2 linked regions of the Stappia indica genome follow. The protein of the gene in region 2 interacts with the protein of the main gene of each other region in a pairwise test. Links are inferred from orthologs where the notes say so. Each region holds a gene or a part of one and is shown on either strand. Other genes may lie near its edges. The genes, in order: cysE and cysK.

Evidence for each region.
Region 1: the proteins of cysK (region 2) and cysE interact in binary tests that used the Escherichia coli proteins (3 or more experiments, as listed by UniProt). The link is inferred for Stappia indica from one-to-one orthologs.

What each region holds. Positions count from the first base shown.
Region 1 is NZ_CP046908.1:1,112,289-1,119,640, forward strand. What follows is about bases 2,136-5,101. They hold cysE (serine O-acetyltransferase), read right to left. Parts: upstream 4,053-5,101; coding sequence 3,219-4,052; downstream 2,136-3,218. Other genes in these bases: GH266_RS05350 (hypothetical protein), read left to right, coding at 2,136-2,707; GH266_RS05355 (DUF3126 family protein), read right to left, coding at 2,818-3,036; GH266_RS05365 (enoyl-CoA hydratase), read left to right, coding at 4,306-5,101. In the rest of the region: GH266_RS05335 (transglutaminase-like cysteine peptidase), read left to right, coding at 28-645; GH266_RS05340 (gamma carbonic anhydrase family protein), read right to left, coding at 807-1,343; GH266_RS05345 (DUF6949 family protein), read right to left, coding at 1,425-1,742; more of GH266_RS05350, read left to right, coding at 1,982-2,135; more of GH266_RS05365, read left to right, coding at 5,102-5,115; GH266_RS05370 (alpha/beta fold hydrolase), read right to left, coding at 5,672-6,556; GH266_RS05375 (alpha/beta fold hydrolase), read right to left, coding at 6,553-7,320.
Region 2 is NZ_CP046908.1:2,950,131-2,957,380, forward strand. Bases 4,387-7,250 are described here. They hold cysK (cysteine synthase A), read right to left. Parts: upstream 6,368-7,250; coding sequence 5,405-6,367; downstream 4,387-5,404. Other genes in these bases: GH266_RS13895 (DUF3800 domain-containing protein), read left to right, coding at 4,387-5,048; dut (dUTP diphosphatase), read right to left, coding at 6,540-6,989; coaBC (bifunctional phosphopantothenoylcysteine decarboxylase/phosphopantothenate--cysteine ligase CoaBC), read right to left, coding at 7,078-7,250. In the rest of the region: GH266_RS13880 (ATP-binding protein), read right to left, coding at 1-700; GH266_RS13885 (LLM class flavin-dependent oxidoreductase), read right to left, coding at 1,390-2,388; GH266_RS13890 (YifB family Mg chelatase-like AAA ATPase), read right to left, coding at 2,466-3,992; more of GH266_RS13895, read left to right, coding at 4,191-4,386.

The sequences.
Region 1 (7,352 bases), 1.8 Mb from region 2 along the record:
CTAGTCAGCCTTGGGGAGGGCGAAGACATGACAATGAACGCAAAACCTCTGAAGTATACTCTTCTCGCACTGGCGCTGATCGCGGCCGGCGCAAGCCAGGCCAATGCACAGGCCGGGCGCTTCATGGAAACCGGCACAACGGCGAAGGCCCCTGTCGGCCATGTCGGCTTCTGTCAGGAAAATCCTGCGGAGTGCGAACCGGACGGCAAGGGCGCCGTGGTCGTCAAGCTCGACCGCGAGCGTTGGAACGAGCTCATCGCCATCAATACGGAAGTGAATGATCGCATCCGTCCGGTGACCGACATCGAGCTTTTCGGCGTCGAGGAATATTGGACCTATCCGGTCGACGGTTCCGGCGATTGCGAGGAATACGTGCTGGAGAAGAAGCGCGTGCTCCTGAACCGGGGCTGGCCGGCCAGCGCCCTGCTGATCACCGTCGTCAAGGACACCAACAACGCGGGCCATGCCGTTCTCACGGTCCGCACCGATCAGGGCGACGTCATCCTCGACAACCAGATCGAGGCCGTTCTGCCCTGGTATTCGGCCCCTTATCGGTTCGTGAAGCGGCAGTCGGTGTCGCATCCGGCGAAGTGGGCCGCCATCTCCGACCTGCGGACCAGCACGCTGGCCAGCATCGGAAACTGACGCCTGGTCGGCGGGACCGAAAACCCGCCACCCGCGCGGGTTGGCAATACACGAAGCATTGCGCCGTCACTGATGGCAACCAGGCCCATCCCCCTCCCCCATACCCCGGGGTCGGGTTGCCGGCCGGTCTCCGCTGATGCGGAGGCCGGCCTTTTTTTTGCTCAGCTCTCGGCAACCGGCGACAGGCCGGCGATATAGCGGCGCCACTTGCCGACATAGCCTTCGGCAGAGGCGGCGTTGCGCGCCTCGGCGGCCTCGTCGAGCTGTCGCACCACACGCCCCGGCATGCCGACCACCAGCGAATTGTCCGGGATCTCCTTGCCCTCGGCGATCAACGCGTTGGCGCCGATGATGCAATTGCGGCCGATGCGGGCGCCGTTCAGCACGGTCGCGCCCATGCCCACCAGCGTGTTGTCGCCGATGCTGCAGCCATGCAGGATCGCCTTGTGTCCGATCGTGCAGCCCCGGCCGATGTCCAGCGGAAAGCCCATGTCCGTATGCAGCACGCAACCGTCCTGCACATTGGAGCCCTCGCCCACGGTGATCGTTTCATTGTCGCCGCGCAGCACCGCGCCGAACCAGACGCTGGCTCCTCGCATCAGGACGATACGCCCGATCACCGCCGCATCCGGGGCGACCCAATAGGTTCCGGGCTCGGGCGTGACGGGGCTGTGATCGTCGAGGCGGTAAAGCGGCATCTGAAACTCCGGCGGGGCTGTCATGCGGGACAGGAGGAGGGATCAAGGCAGCAAGGGGCAGCACCCGGCAGGCGCTGCGCCTTACAGAAGGACGGTCAACGCAGCATGCACGACCATGATGCCGGAGCAAAGGCTCCACATTCCCGCGATCGTGGAGGACGCAACCAGCCATCCGAGCGGCCGCTGTTCGATCCTGCGGCCGCGAATCGCGTTACGCATGATGATGAAGGGGCCCGCGAAGACGCACAGCACGCAGGACATGAGCCCCTTTATCCAGGTCTCTACCGAGATGGCAAACCGCAGGGGTTCTCCCGTCACAAGCTGATAGAAACTGCCGACAATTCCCGAAATGACGAAGCCCGCGCAGCCGAGATAGGCCGCCAGTGCCAGTTCACTCATGATGCCGTTAACCCCTCGTTAACCAATTCTCTGGGACCTTAACCGGAAACTCGGGTTTCCTTCCAGCAAATAGCATGCCGTTTGCGCGGCCCCATTAACGGACTGGTAACCATAAAGATGGCGAACGGAGCGCCCCGCGTCCCGGCACAGATCGGGACACCCGTCCCGCATCGGGACAGCCCGACGGGCGCCCTGCCCTGCCCCGGCGCGCCCTTGCGGGCGGCAACGGGAGCCCGCGGATGATGCCGCTCACCCTTCCCGGCGGAACGGGCATCGAGGCCCGCCACTTCACATCGATGGTCTTTGCGCTGGCCCTCGCCGGCACCGCGCTGGTGGCCCACACGGTCGGCAGCTGGCTGACCTATACCCGCGGCCCCACGGGGTGGAGCGACAGCCGCGAACGCGTTCCCGTCACCCTAGGCGCCACCGTGCTGAAAGTGCCGGCCAACATGATGCGCAGGGTCGAGGAGCGGATTGCCGGCGGCCCTGTCGACCGGCTGAGCCTGGCGGTCCTTTGGCCTTCCATGGACGGCTACAGCGAGCTCAACGCCCGCGCCTTCGCCGACCCGAGCGATACGTCCGCTGTCATTCTCGTGGCACTGGAGCCGACGCTGACGGCCGACATCATGGACACAAGCGAACGCCTGACCCAGGTCTGGCTGTCGCTCGCCGCGGGCGATCCCCTGCCCGGTCCGGCAGGCCTTGCCCTTCTGCCCCTGCCCGGCGATCCGGCCAGCGGCACCGATTTCGTCGCGCATCGCGCCGACGCGGGCCGCCTCTTTGCCGCCCGCTGCTTCACGCCGCGGGACAAGGCGCTGGCCGCCACCTGCGAGCGCAGCATCCGCCTCGGCCACGGCCTCTTCGCCACCTACCGCTTCCGCCAGGCCCAGCTGGAGCATTGGCAGAAGCTGGATGACGGCATCGCAGCCCTGGTCGCCGGCCTGTCGCCCGGCCCCACCTCCTGAAGCGCATCCTTGCTGCCGATACGAAAAACGGGCGCCCGCCAAGCGGTGCGCCCGTTTTCTTCAAGCCCCGGCCGGATGCCGGAGCCCGGTGGTTATACGTGCCGTCCGGCTCAGGCTTCGTCGAGATCGTACGACAGGATCGCCATCTGGAAGTTCCAGCTCAGGTCGTCGTCATCGTCGTCGTCGCGATAGATCACGCCGATGAACTCCTCGCCGATATAGACCTCGGCGGAATCGTCCTTCTTCGGGCGCGCACGGACGACAAGCTTCGGAAGCTCGAACTTCTTCTGGAGGTAGGCCTCGAGCTTGCGGATCTCGTCTGGCTTCACGAAAGGCTCCTTTCTGGGGCGTCGGACAGTGCATCCGCGCCCAAACGGGTTGCCGGCCATGCCGGAATGCGCCCGAACCTACACATTCGGCCGCTCGAACCAAGAAAAAAGCGCGCCTTTCCCCCAGTTGGGGGCGGCGCGCCCTGCTTTCGCGCGGCCTGAAGCGTCCCGCCTCGGCAGCGTCAGCCCTTCTCGCTGTCCGCCGAAAGAAGCTGGTCCATGGTGCGCGACGGTTCGGCGCAGCCGGCCGCCCCCACCACCCGTGCCGGCACGCCGGCAACCGTAGAGTTCGGCGGCACGTCCATCAGCACCACCGAGCCGGATGCCACCTTCGAGCAATGGCCGATCTCGATATTGCCCAGCACCTTGGCACCGGCGCCGAGCAGCACGCCATTTCGGATCTTCGGATGGCGGTCGCCCTCCTCCTTGCCCGTGCCGCCCAGCGTCACGTTCTGCAGGATCGAGACATTATCGCCGATCTGTGCCGTGGCGCCCACGACGATGCCGGTGGCATGGTCGACGAAGACGCCGACACCGACCGGGACGGCCGGATGGATGTCCACCTGGAAGGCTTCCGAGCATCGGCTCTGCAGGTAGAGCGCGAAGTCCTTGCGCCCGCGCTTCCAGAGCCAGTTGGCCAGACGATGCGTCTGCAGGGCGTGGAACCCCTTGAAGTAGAGCAGCGGCTCGAGCAGCCGGGTGCAGGCCGGATCGCGGTCGTAGACGGCAACCAGGTCGACGCGGAAGGCCTCGGCCAGCGCACGGGAATCCTGCAGCGCCTCCAGGTAGGTCTGGCGGATCAGCGAGGGCGAGACCACCACATGACCGAGCCGGTCGGCCAGGCGGTGGACGACGGCCTCTTCCAGCCGGTCATGGTTGAGCACGGTCTCGTAGGCGAAGGATGCCAGCGCCGGCTCGCAGCGCACCATCGCTTCGGCCTCTTCGCGGAGCTGGCTCCACACGGGATCGTGGCGCGGCAGGGCCGGCGCCTCGGCAAGGGGGTTGGTTTGCGGCATGTCCGCCTCCTTATGGAGCCCCCGCCGGACGGGCAGGACAGGCTCCCTTCAAGCACAGGTCGTTGGTGCCATCCTACTGCGATGTGTGCAGGCAAGGCCATAGGTCAAGCTTGCCGTAACGGTCATTTCACGCTGCTCTGGGTACACGGCATGCTCTCTGGCACGCATCCAACGCCCTCCTCGAATGGACTGTGTCGCCGCACCTTGCGATAACCATGCGCAACCCGCCCCTTCTCGAAGCTTCGGACCCGACATGACCGACAGTCCCGCCGACACCCGCCCCGCCCGTATCGCCACCCGGATCGAGGGTCGCATCGGCTGGCTGGAGGTGGACAACCCCGCCCGCAAGAACGCCATCACGCTCGCCATGTGGCAGGCCATCCCGCAGGCGGTCGCAGAGCTTGCCGCAGCCCCCGGCGTGCGCGTCATCGTGCTGCGCGGCGCCGGCGAGGAGACCTTCATCGCCGGCGCCGACATTTCCGAGTTCGCCACCTTGCGCAAGGACGCGGCCTCGGCCCGCGCCTACGAGGCCTCGAACGCCGCCGCCTTCGATGCCTTGCGCAATGCACCCTTGCCGACCCTGGCGATGATCCGCGGCTTCTGTCTCGGCGGCGGCTTCGGGCTTGCGGCCGCCTGCGACCTGCGCATCGCCGAGGACGGCGCCAGCTTCGGCATTCCCGCGGCGCGGCTCGGCGTCGGCTACCCGCCGACGGCGATTGCCGATGTCGTGCGCCTGCTCGGCCCCTCGCGCGCCAAGCTCCTGTTCATTACGGCGCGGCGCATCGGCGTACAGGAGGCCGAGCGGTTCGGCTTCCTCGACATCGTCGCCTCCGCAGGCACCCTGGAGGCAGAGGCACGGCGCCTTGCCGGCGAGATCGCGTCCGGTGCGCCCCTCACCCTTCGCGCGGCCCGCGTCGGCATCGACGCGCTCACCGCGCGCCTGTCGGGCGAGGACCTCGATGCCTGCCAGGCGCTGGCCGATGCCTGCTTCGACAGCCGCGATTTCGTGGAAGGGCGAACCGCCTTCATGGAGAAGCGGGCGCCGGAATTCACCGGCGGTTAACCATGACGCGCGATACCCGCCTTCGTCAGAGCAATCCCGCCGCGCGAAGGGCAACGGCGGGCGACGCAGAGTCATTTTGTTAACCGACTCCTTGCAGCGTCGAAAAAGAGCCGAGCACCCACCGACTTTGCGGACCGGCCACTTGACCGGCGGAATCCGGGATGATTCTCTGGCGCTCGATCCAGCTTGATTCTGCCTGCGAAGACCTTAAATCGGATCCTCAGCAGAAAGCTGACGCACCACTTTAAGACAGACTGAAAATTCATTCCCAATCAGCAGCTTGAGGAAAAATCCTCAAGCTATGCTTTTGAGTGAACCCATTTTCTGCATTAACTTTCAATTAACCATACAAGCCTTTGTACTCATTGAGAAAGCCCGAAGGCCATCCCAACACGCCAACTTGAATCGGCAGGTGAGAACCGCGGCCGCTCGGAGCGCGCGAGAGCATGCCCCGACCGCCACGCGCACGGCAGCGCTCCGGGCACCTCAAAGGCACCCGGCACGCCGGCTCAGACGCTGGAAAGATCGTTTCAAAAGCCGTGGGCGACTGACCTGCTCAGGCGGCGCGCAACCGGTCGAGGAAGGTAACCACCGCGCCCGCGAAGGCGTCGTTGCGGTCGCCGGCGACCATATGGCCGGCCCCTGCGACATCGGTGTACTCGGCATGCGGAACCATGGTCAGGAACTCGTCCACCTGCGCTTCGGTGACCAGTTCCGAGCGCGCGCCGCGCACCAGCAGGACGGGCACCTTCAGCGCCTGCGCCGCGCGCACGAGTTCGTCCTCGACGCGTTCCTCGATCCCCTCGCCAGGCTCGACCGGCCGGCCGCGCCTGTCGCCTAGGAAGCGCGGGTCCCAGTGCCAGCGATAGCGCCCGTCGTCGTGAAGACGCAGGTTCTTGGCCAGCCCGTCGAGCCGCTCCGGGCGCTTGCGATGCGGCAGGTAGCGGGCGATGGCATCGGCCGCCTCCTCCACCGTGCCGAAGCCTGCCTCCGCCCGGTCGGCCATGAAGGAGATCACCTTGTGCACGCCTGCCGGATCCATCCGCGGCGTCACATCGACCAGCACCAGCGCCGACAGCGTGCCGGGCTGGAACGCCCCCTCGGCCAGCAGGCTCGCCATGCCGCCGAGCGAGGCGCCGATGCCGATGGGCCGCGCGCCCGAGCGCTCGGCGATCTGGTCCGACACCGCCACCACGTCGCGGCCGAAGTCGCGGAACTCGTAGGCGCCGCTGTCGACCCAGTCGCTGTCGCCGTGGCCACGCTGGTCGAGGCACCAGGCGGCAAGACCGCGCGCGGCCAACCGCTCGCCGGTCCCCTCCCAGGCATGGCGCGTCTGTCCCCCGCCATGCAGCAGCAGCACGGGCTGCCCGCCGGCGCCATGCACATCGGCGACCAGACGGTTGTTCTCCGCCCCGGTCAGCGTGACGGTTTCGCGGCTCACGCAACCCCCTCCCGCGCCAGGCTCTCCAGGAAGTCGATCACGCCCGCCTTGTAGACCTTGTCGCCCACCGCGATCATGTGGTCTCGGCCGGGGATCTCCAGCACCCTCGCCCTTGGCATCAGCCGGGCGAGCTTCTCCGGCGAACCGGCGATCTCGTCCTTGGTCCCGACGGCAACCAGAACCGGCTGGGTGATGCGGGAGACCTCGTCCTCGCCGATCTTCTGCCGCGAGGAGCGCATGCAGGCGGCGAGCGCGAGACGGTCGGAATTGGTCTGCTCGGCAAAGGCCCGGAAAGCACGCGCTCCGCGGTCCGTGACATCCGAGAGCTTCTCCGCCTCAAGTCCGGCGGCGATCGGTTCGGGATCGCCGACGCCGGTGATCATGCCGTAGCCCAGCCCGCCGAAGACGGCGCTGCGCACCCGCTGCGGATGGTTGAGCGTCAGGAAGGCAGAGATCCGCGCGCCCATCGAGTAGCCCATCACGTCGGTCCGCTCGATGCCGAGATGGTCCAGCAGGCGCCTTGCATCCTCCGCCATCGCCGGCGCGCCGTAGTCGTCGGGATTGTGGCTGCCGGCGCTCTCGCCATGCCCGCGGTTGTCGATGGCGATCACCCGCCGGCCGGCCTCGGTCAGCAGCTTCACCCAGCCGGGATAGACCCAGTTCACATGCTTGTTGGAGGCAAAGCCGTGGATGAGAAGGATCGGCTCGCCCCGTCCCTCGTCCAGATAGGCGAGGCGGAGATCGGCGGAATCGAAATGGGGCATCGGAGCCTTTACCTTGACGTAAACGTAAAAAG
Region 2 (7,250 bases):
TGCGGCGGCGGTCGGTGACGTCGCGCAGGATGGTCTGGATCAACGGCTCGCCGCTGGCGCCGTCGCGCACCGGCACGTCGCGCCGGGCGAACCAGCGCTCGCCGCCGGAGGTCTCCATCCGGATGTCGCGGCTGGCCTCGTCTTCGGCCTTGCTGCCGTTCGCCTCCGGCAGGGCCGGGGCCCAGCCTTCCGGGAACAGCCGTTCGGCCGCATCGTTGGCATAGACGATCTCGCCGCCGGCGCGCCAGCGGGTGACCACGTCGCCGAGCGTGTCGAGCACGTCGCGCAGCCGGCCGTCGCTTTCCTTCAGCCGCCAGGCCTCGTCGCGCAGCTGTTCGTTCTCTGCTTGCAGCAGGTTGCGCTCGGAGGTCAGCGCGGCAAGGCGGGCGCTTGCCTGCGCCATTTCGCGCAGATGGGCGCCGCGCTGGGCCTGCAGCACGCCGCCGAGACCGATGGCGAGCCCGGCAAGCGCCAGCGCGCTGCCGGCCGCGGCAAGGCGCAGCGCCTCGGGCACCAGCCAGATGGTGAGCGCGGCGCCGGCCAGAAAACTGGCGGCGGCGACGCCAAGCGTCAGCAGCGAGGGGCCGGGAACGGCAGGCGTGCGCGGGGAAGCCTCCCCCGCACGGAGGCTGGCGTGCTCCGGCGCCGAGACCGCGCTGTCGCGGTGCTCCGTTCCGTCATGGCGTTTCGGGGCGGCCACCTGCTCTCCTCGTCAATCAGCGGGTTCGCGCAAGGCGCACGAACCCGCCTACTTTCGGCCGGAGAGATTGAGAAACCGTTGCGGCAAAAGGGTTTGCCGCGCGTCAATTGACGTGCCGTCTGTCGTAAGTTGGCGCGCAGACTACACTGCCGCCTGCAGGCCGGTGCGGGGCCCTAACGGGCCTTCAGCATTTTATTTCGCAACGCAGCCCGTTGCCAACCAACTCACATTTGGTGTGGCATCCGAAGAGTTTCTTGTCTGAGACCGCTTTTTGGCTGGCCCAACTCTGAATAAGTGTCTGAAGGTTTTCCGCGTCCTCGGTTGTGAGCGCGCTTTTTCGCATCACGCATCGGCCCGGTGCGTCACAGTTTCCCGTCGGTCGAGAAGATCGGCACTCGCATACTTTGTCAAACGCGCAGTCTGAGTCGCTCATGCAGGCCTGTGCAGAGCTCGGGAGCAGAAGGATGGCTGAACTTATTGCAGCTACAAGGAGAAGTTTCATCGAAAACTCCCTAGAAAAATGAATTTACAATATTTGCAATCACAGATAGTCGTTGTCAATAAAATATAAACCGTGACTTGTGCCTTCTGAGAAAAAGGCCGCCGTCATGGCGTATGGTTCGCCCTGTCAGCGGCCCTCGCGAGGGCCGCTGATACTCCCATGGCAGGCACAATTATGAGTCCACGACCTAGGCGGCTTCCGCCAGATCGTCCAGGATGCCGGCCGCCAGCTCGAAGGACCGGACCCGGGCGGCGTGGTCGTGGATCATGCCGGTGACGATCAGCTCGTCGGGCTGGTAGCGCTCGAGGATCGCGCTAAGGCCCCGCCGGACGGTGTCGGGCGAGCCGGTCGCCGACACGCTGAGGGCCTGGTCGACCTGCGCAAGGACGTGGGGCGGGATCTCGGCGGTCACGTCCTCGACCGGGGCGGGCAGCTTTCCCGGACGCCCTGTGCGCAGCCTTGCGAAGGACAGCACCTGCGATGAGCGCAGGTAGCGGGCCTCCGCATCCGTGTCGGCGACGAAGACGCCGGCGGCGACCATCACGTGCGGTTCGGCAAGCTGGTCCGAGGGGCGGAACGTGCTGCGATAGACCGTCAGCGCTTCCTCCAGCATCGCCGGGGCGAAATGCGAGGCGAAGGCGTAAGGAAGGCCGAAGGCCGCCGCAAGCTGCGCGCCGTAAAGGCTCGATCCGAGGATCCAGACCGGCACATGCGTGCCCTCGCCGGGAATGGCGCGCACGGGTCCGCCTTCCGACGGGTCGCCGAGATAGGCGATGAGGTCGACGACGTCCTGCGGGAAATTGTCCTCGCCGGCCATGTGCCGCCGCAGGGCCCGAGCCGTTGCCATGTCGGTGCCCGGCGCGCGGCCGAGGCCGAGGTCGATGCGGCCGGGAAACAGGGTTGCCAGCGTGCCGAACTGCTCGGCGATGACCAGCGGCGAGTGGTTGGGCAGCATGATGCCGCCCGCCCCGACGCGGATGGTCTTCGTCGCCGCCGCCACCTGGCCGATGACGACGGATGTTGCCGCGCTGGCGATGCCCGGCATGTTGTGGTGCTCGGCAAGCCAGTAGCGGTGATAGCCCGCCGCTTCCGCCTTGCGCGCCAGGTCGATGGTGTTGGCAAGCGCGTCGGCCGCGGTCCTGCCTTCCGGCACGGGGGCCAGATCGAGAAGGGAAAAATGTTTCATGAGGATCTCCGTTGGGTCCTCATTTAGGATGCGGCGGCCCGGCAGCCAAGGGTGAAGGGGGAGGCGGAAGGGCGCGCTCAGGCCGCCCGGCGCTCGAGACTGGCGCCGCGGTAGCTCAGCGCCTCGGCGAGATGCAGCCGCGAGACGGCGTCCGAGCCGTCGAGATCGGCCAGCGTGCGCGCCACTTTCAGCACCCGGTGATAGCCGCGCGCCGACAGCTGCAGCGCATCGGCCGCCGATTGCAGCAGGTCGAGGCCGGCGGCATCGGGGGCGGCGACCTGCTCGATCAGCCGCGCGCCGGTGGCCGCATTGGTGCGGGCGGCAACGCCGAGCGCGGCATAGCGCTCCGTCTGGCGCCGGCGGGCACGCGCCACCCGCTCGGCCACCGCGGCGGAGCTTTCGGCTTGCGCCGGGCGCAAGAGGTCTGAGGCGGCGACGGCCGGCACCTCGATCCGAAGGTCCAGCCGGTCGAGCAGCGGGCCGGACAGGCGCGCCTGGTATTCGGAGGCGCAGCGCTCGCCGCGCCGGCAGACGTGGCCCGGCTCGCCGGCATGGCCGCAGCGGCACGGGTTCATCGCCGCGATCAGCTGCACGCGCGAGGGGTAGCTGGTGCGGTGGTTGGCGCGCACGATGACCGTCTCGCCGCTTTCCAGCGGCTGGCGCAGCCCGTCGAGCACCTGCGGCTGGAACTCGGGCAGTTCATCAAGGAACAGCACGCCGTTATGGGCGAGCGACACCTCGCCCGGCCGGGCGCGGATGCCGCCGCCGACGAGCGCTGCCATCGAGGCGGAATGATGCGGCGCGCGAAAAGGGCGGCGCTCGCTGAGCTTGCCGTCGGCAAGCTCGCCGGCGATGGAGGCGATCATGGAGACTTCCAGCAGCTCGCGCGGGCTGAGCGGCGGCAGGATCGAGGGCAGGCGGGTCGCCAGCATCGACTTGCCGGCGCCCGGCGGGCCGATCATCAAGAGGTTGTGGCCGCCGGCCGCGGCGATCTCCAGCGCCCGCTTGGCGCTTTCCTGGCCGCGCACCTCGGAAAGGTCGGGCAGGACGGACGGGTTGGCGCTGAGCTTCGGCTGCGGCCGGGAGAGGATCTGCGTGCCCTTGAAATGGTTGGCGAGCTGGATCAGCGAGACGGGCGCCAGGATCTCCATCTCCGGATCGGCCCAGGCCGCTTCCGGGCCGCAAGGCGCAGGGCAGATCAAGCCGCGGGCGAGCGTGTTGGCGCCGATGGCCGCCGGCAGCACGCCGGCGACGGCGGAAATCGTGCCGTCCAGCGCCAGCTCGCCGAGCACCACGTAGCGCTCCAGCTCGGCGGCGGGCAGCGCCCCCATCGCCGCTATCAGGGCAAGGGCGATGGGCAGGTCGAAATGCGAGCCCTCCTTGGGAAGGTCGGCCGGCGCAAGGTTGACCGTGACGCGCTTGGCCGGCAGCGACAGGCCGGAGGCGATCAGCGCCGAGCGGACCCGCTCGCGGCTTTCGCCCACCGCCTTGTCCGGCAGGCCGACGATGGTGAAGGCGACCTGGCCAGGGCCGATCTGCACCTGCACGTCGACAGGTTGCGCCTCTATGCCCTGGAACGCGACCGTGGTGACCCGCGAGACCATTGACCGCCCCCCTCGCTCTATGACTTTGCGCGAAATTGCTGCAATCCCAACAGGCTGCAACCTAGCGCAACCGCAAGTCGGTCACAACCACGGCGAGGAGAATGCTTGACACTAATGATATTGTTATCAGGATAGTAAATATCGATTTTAAATTCTGCTTTGGGTCTCATCCTGGCGTGGGTGTCGAAGAGTAATTTGATGAAACAAGTAGATGGGATTAATCCAGGATATATTGCGTATATTGACGAAGCTGGTGATCCTGGGTTGAGGCGAGTTAGGCCTATTGATCCTATTGGCGGCACGGAATGGATGATTCTTTCTGCGGTTTTAATCCAAGCAGAGAATGAAGCGAACATTTTATCTTGGCACAACGAATTAGTAGAAGATTTGAATATCAGGCAGAGAAAGGACATACATTTCAGGGATTTATCTTATCCCAAAAAGGATAAGGTATGCTTGGCTTTGTCAGGTTATCCTGTGAGGATTTTTGTTGTAGCATCCAACAAAAAGAATATGAGGCAATATAGAAATCATCGAGCGGAAAAAATCCCGTCAAACCAGTGGTTCTATAATTGGCTTGTTCGGATTCTAGTAGAAAGAATTACACATTATGTAGAGCGGCATTCTGTTAAAAATTTTGGAAAACCACGACATGTAACGTTTGAGTTCTCTGAGAGAGGCGGTCATTCTTATGACCAAACGGCGGCATATCACGCACTCTTAGCGCAACAGGCCAAAGGGTCTGGTCCGTTGCTAGACAAGTGGGTACCTAAATGGAATGTGATGGACTGGCGCTTAGTTAAAGCTTACCCGCATAAAACACGGGTAGGACTTCAATTTGCAGATATCGTCGCTAGTGCTTTTTTCGCTGCTGTGGACAACCTTGATAGTGGTCCTTGTGAAGCACGATTTGCTAAGGCGCTTAGGCCCCGCGTCGCTTCCTTAGATAATCGCCATGCGGACTATGGATTGGTACTGCAGCCGACGCCGCCCACTCGCGGAAGGCTAACTAACGACCAGCAAGAGATATTCCGCTACTACGGGTATCAATTCTAATAGCGGTAGAGCCCGCTCCTCATTTTCGTCTGCGGCGATAGGCTACCGTCTAGTGGCAACCGTGCGCAGATAAGATTGCTAGGCGTTGATTTTGATCAGCCTTGCAGTCGAGGGATGCGGCGCATCTACCATATTTATTATCTCATCAATCTCAGCATAAGTCAAATTGAATCAATAGGTTATCTGAGTTCTCTTTAAGTGGTTGAATTACGATTCTTTTTTGTTCTCATAACTTCTCAGAGGCGGTTGGCGATGTCAGATCAGGCGACGCTTTGTCCTCCGCGCGTAAACGAAAACGGCGGAGCCCTGAGGGCCCCGCCGCTGATGATCAAAAGGTCCGCAAGAGGCGCGGGAGCTCAGTCCAGCCCCTCGAACAGCGCCGTCGACAGGTAGCGCTCGGCGAAGGAGGGGATGATCACGACGATGCGCTTGCCCTTCATCTCTGCCCGCGCGCCGACCTTCAGCGCGGCCGCGAGCGCGGCGCCGGAGGAAATGCCGACCGGCAGGCCCTCGATCCGCGCGACCTTGCGCGCCATCTCGAATGCCTCGTCGTTGCTCACCGTGACGACTTCGTCATAGACCGACTTGTCGAGCACGCCCGGCACGAAGCCGGCGCCGATGCCCTGGATCTTGTGCGGGCCGGGATTGCCGCCGGACAGGACCGGGCTGTCGGTCGGCTCGACCGCGACCACATGCAGGCCGGGCTTGCGCTCCTTCAGCACCGAGCCGACGCCGGTGATCGTGCCGCCGGTGCCGATGCCGGAGACGAAGACGTCGACCGTGCCGTCCGTGTCGTTCCAGATCTCCTCGGCGGTGGTGCGGCGGTGGATCTCCGGGTTGGCCGGGTTCTCGAACTGCTGCGGCATCACCGCGCCGTCGATCTCCTGGATCAGCTCCTCGGCGCGGGCGATGGCGCCCTTCATGCCCTTGGGGCCTTCGGTCAGCTCCAGCTCGGCGCCGAGCAGCTTCAGCATCTTGCGGCGCTCGATCGACATGGTCTCCGGCATCACCAGGATCAGGCGGTAGCCCTTGGCGGCGGCGACGAAGGCAAGCGCAATGCCGGTATTGCCGGAGGTCGGCTCGACGAGGGTGGTCTTGCCGGGGACGATCTTGCCGTCGGCCTCCAGCGCCTCGATCATCGACACGCCGATGCGGTCCTTGACGCTGGAGATCGGGTTGAAGAATTCGAGCTTGGCGAGGATCTCCGCCTCGACGCCGGCCTCGCGCGCCAGCCGGTCGAGTCGGACGAGCGGCGTGTCGCCGATGGTTTCGGTGATGGAGGCGTAGATGCGGCCGCGGCCGGGCTTGTTGGCGCTCATTGCGGACTCCCTTGTTCTCGCCGGATCGCGGATGCCCGGCACGTCGTTCTGCCCCCAATCTAGGCACGCAGTATGGCGCTGACGAGACCCTGCCGTCGCTGCAAGCCGCGCGCACATGGAACAGGATTCCGAAAATAGGCGAAATCTTAGAAAATGATACTCGCAAGCGGCGTCAATGATGCCCGGTCGAGCCGAACCCGCCCTCGCCGCGCCGGGTCTCGTCGAGCTCGTTGACCTCGATCAGCTCGGCCCGCGCCACCGGCGCCACCACCATCTGAGCGATGCGGCTGCCGCGCTCCACGGTGAAGGGCTCGTCGCCGAGATTGATCAGGATCACCTTCACCTCGCCGCGATAGTCCGGGTCGATGGTGCCCGGCGTGTTGAGCACGGTGACGCCGTGGCGCGCGGCAAGGCCGGAGCGCGGGCGCACCTGCGCCTCCGTATGCGGCGGCAGGGCGATGGCGATGCCGGTCGGCACCAGCGCGCGGGCGCCCGGCGCGATCACCAGCGGCGCCTCGACGGCGGCGAGAAGATCCATGCCGGCGGCCTCCTCGCTCTGGTAGGAGGGCAGCGGCAGGTCGAGGCCATGGGCAAGGCGGCGCACGCGCAGGGGAAGGGTCATGGGCTGGGATCCGTGTGTGAAATCGGGAAACATTGGCGATAAGGGGGCGATAAGGGACTGAAGGCAGGCTTGCAGAACGGCGGCTGCCTCACGCCGGGCCGCCTGACGCAGGTCCAAGGGTCGCGGCGAGCCGGCGGGCGATCTCGGCGACCAGCCGGCGCGCCACCTCGTCCTTGGTCAAGGTCGGCCAGTCGGCGACGCCGTCATGGCCGACCAGCCGCACGGTGTTGGCATCGCCCCCCATGACGCCGGTTTCCGGCG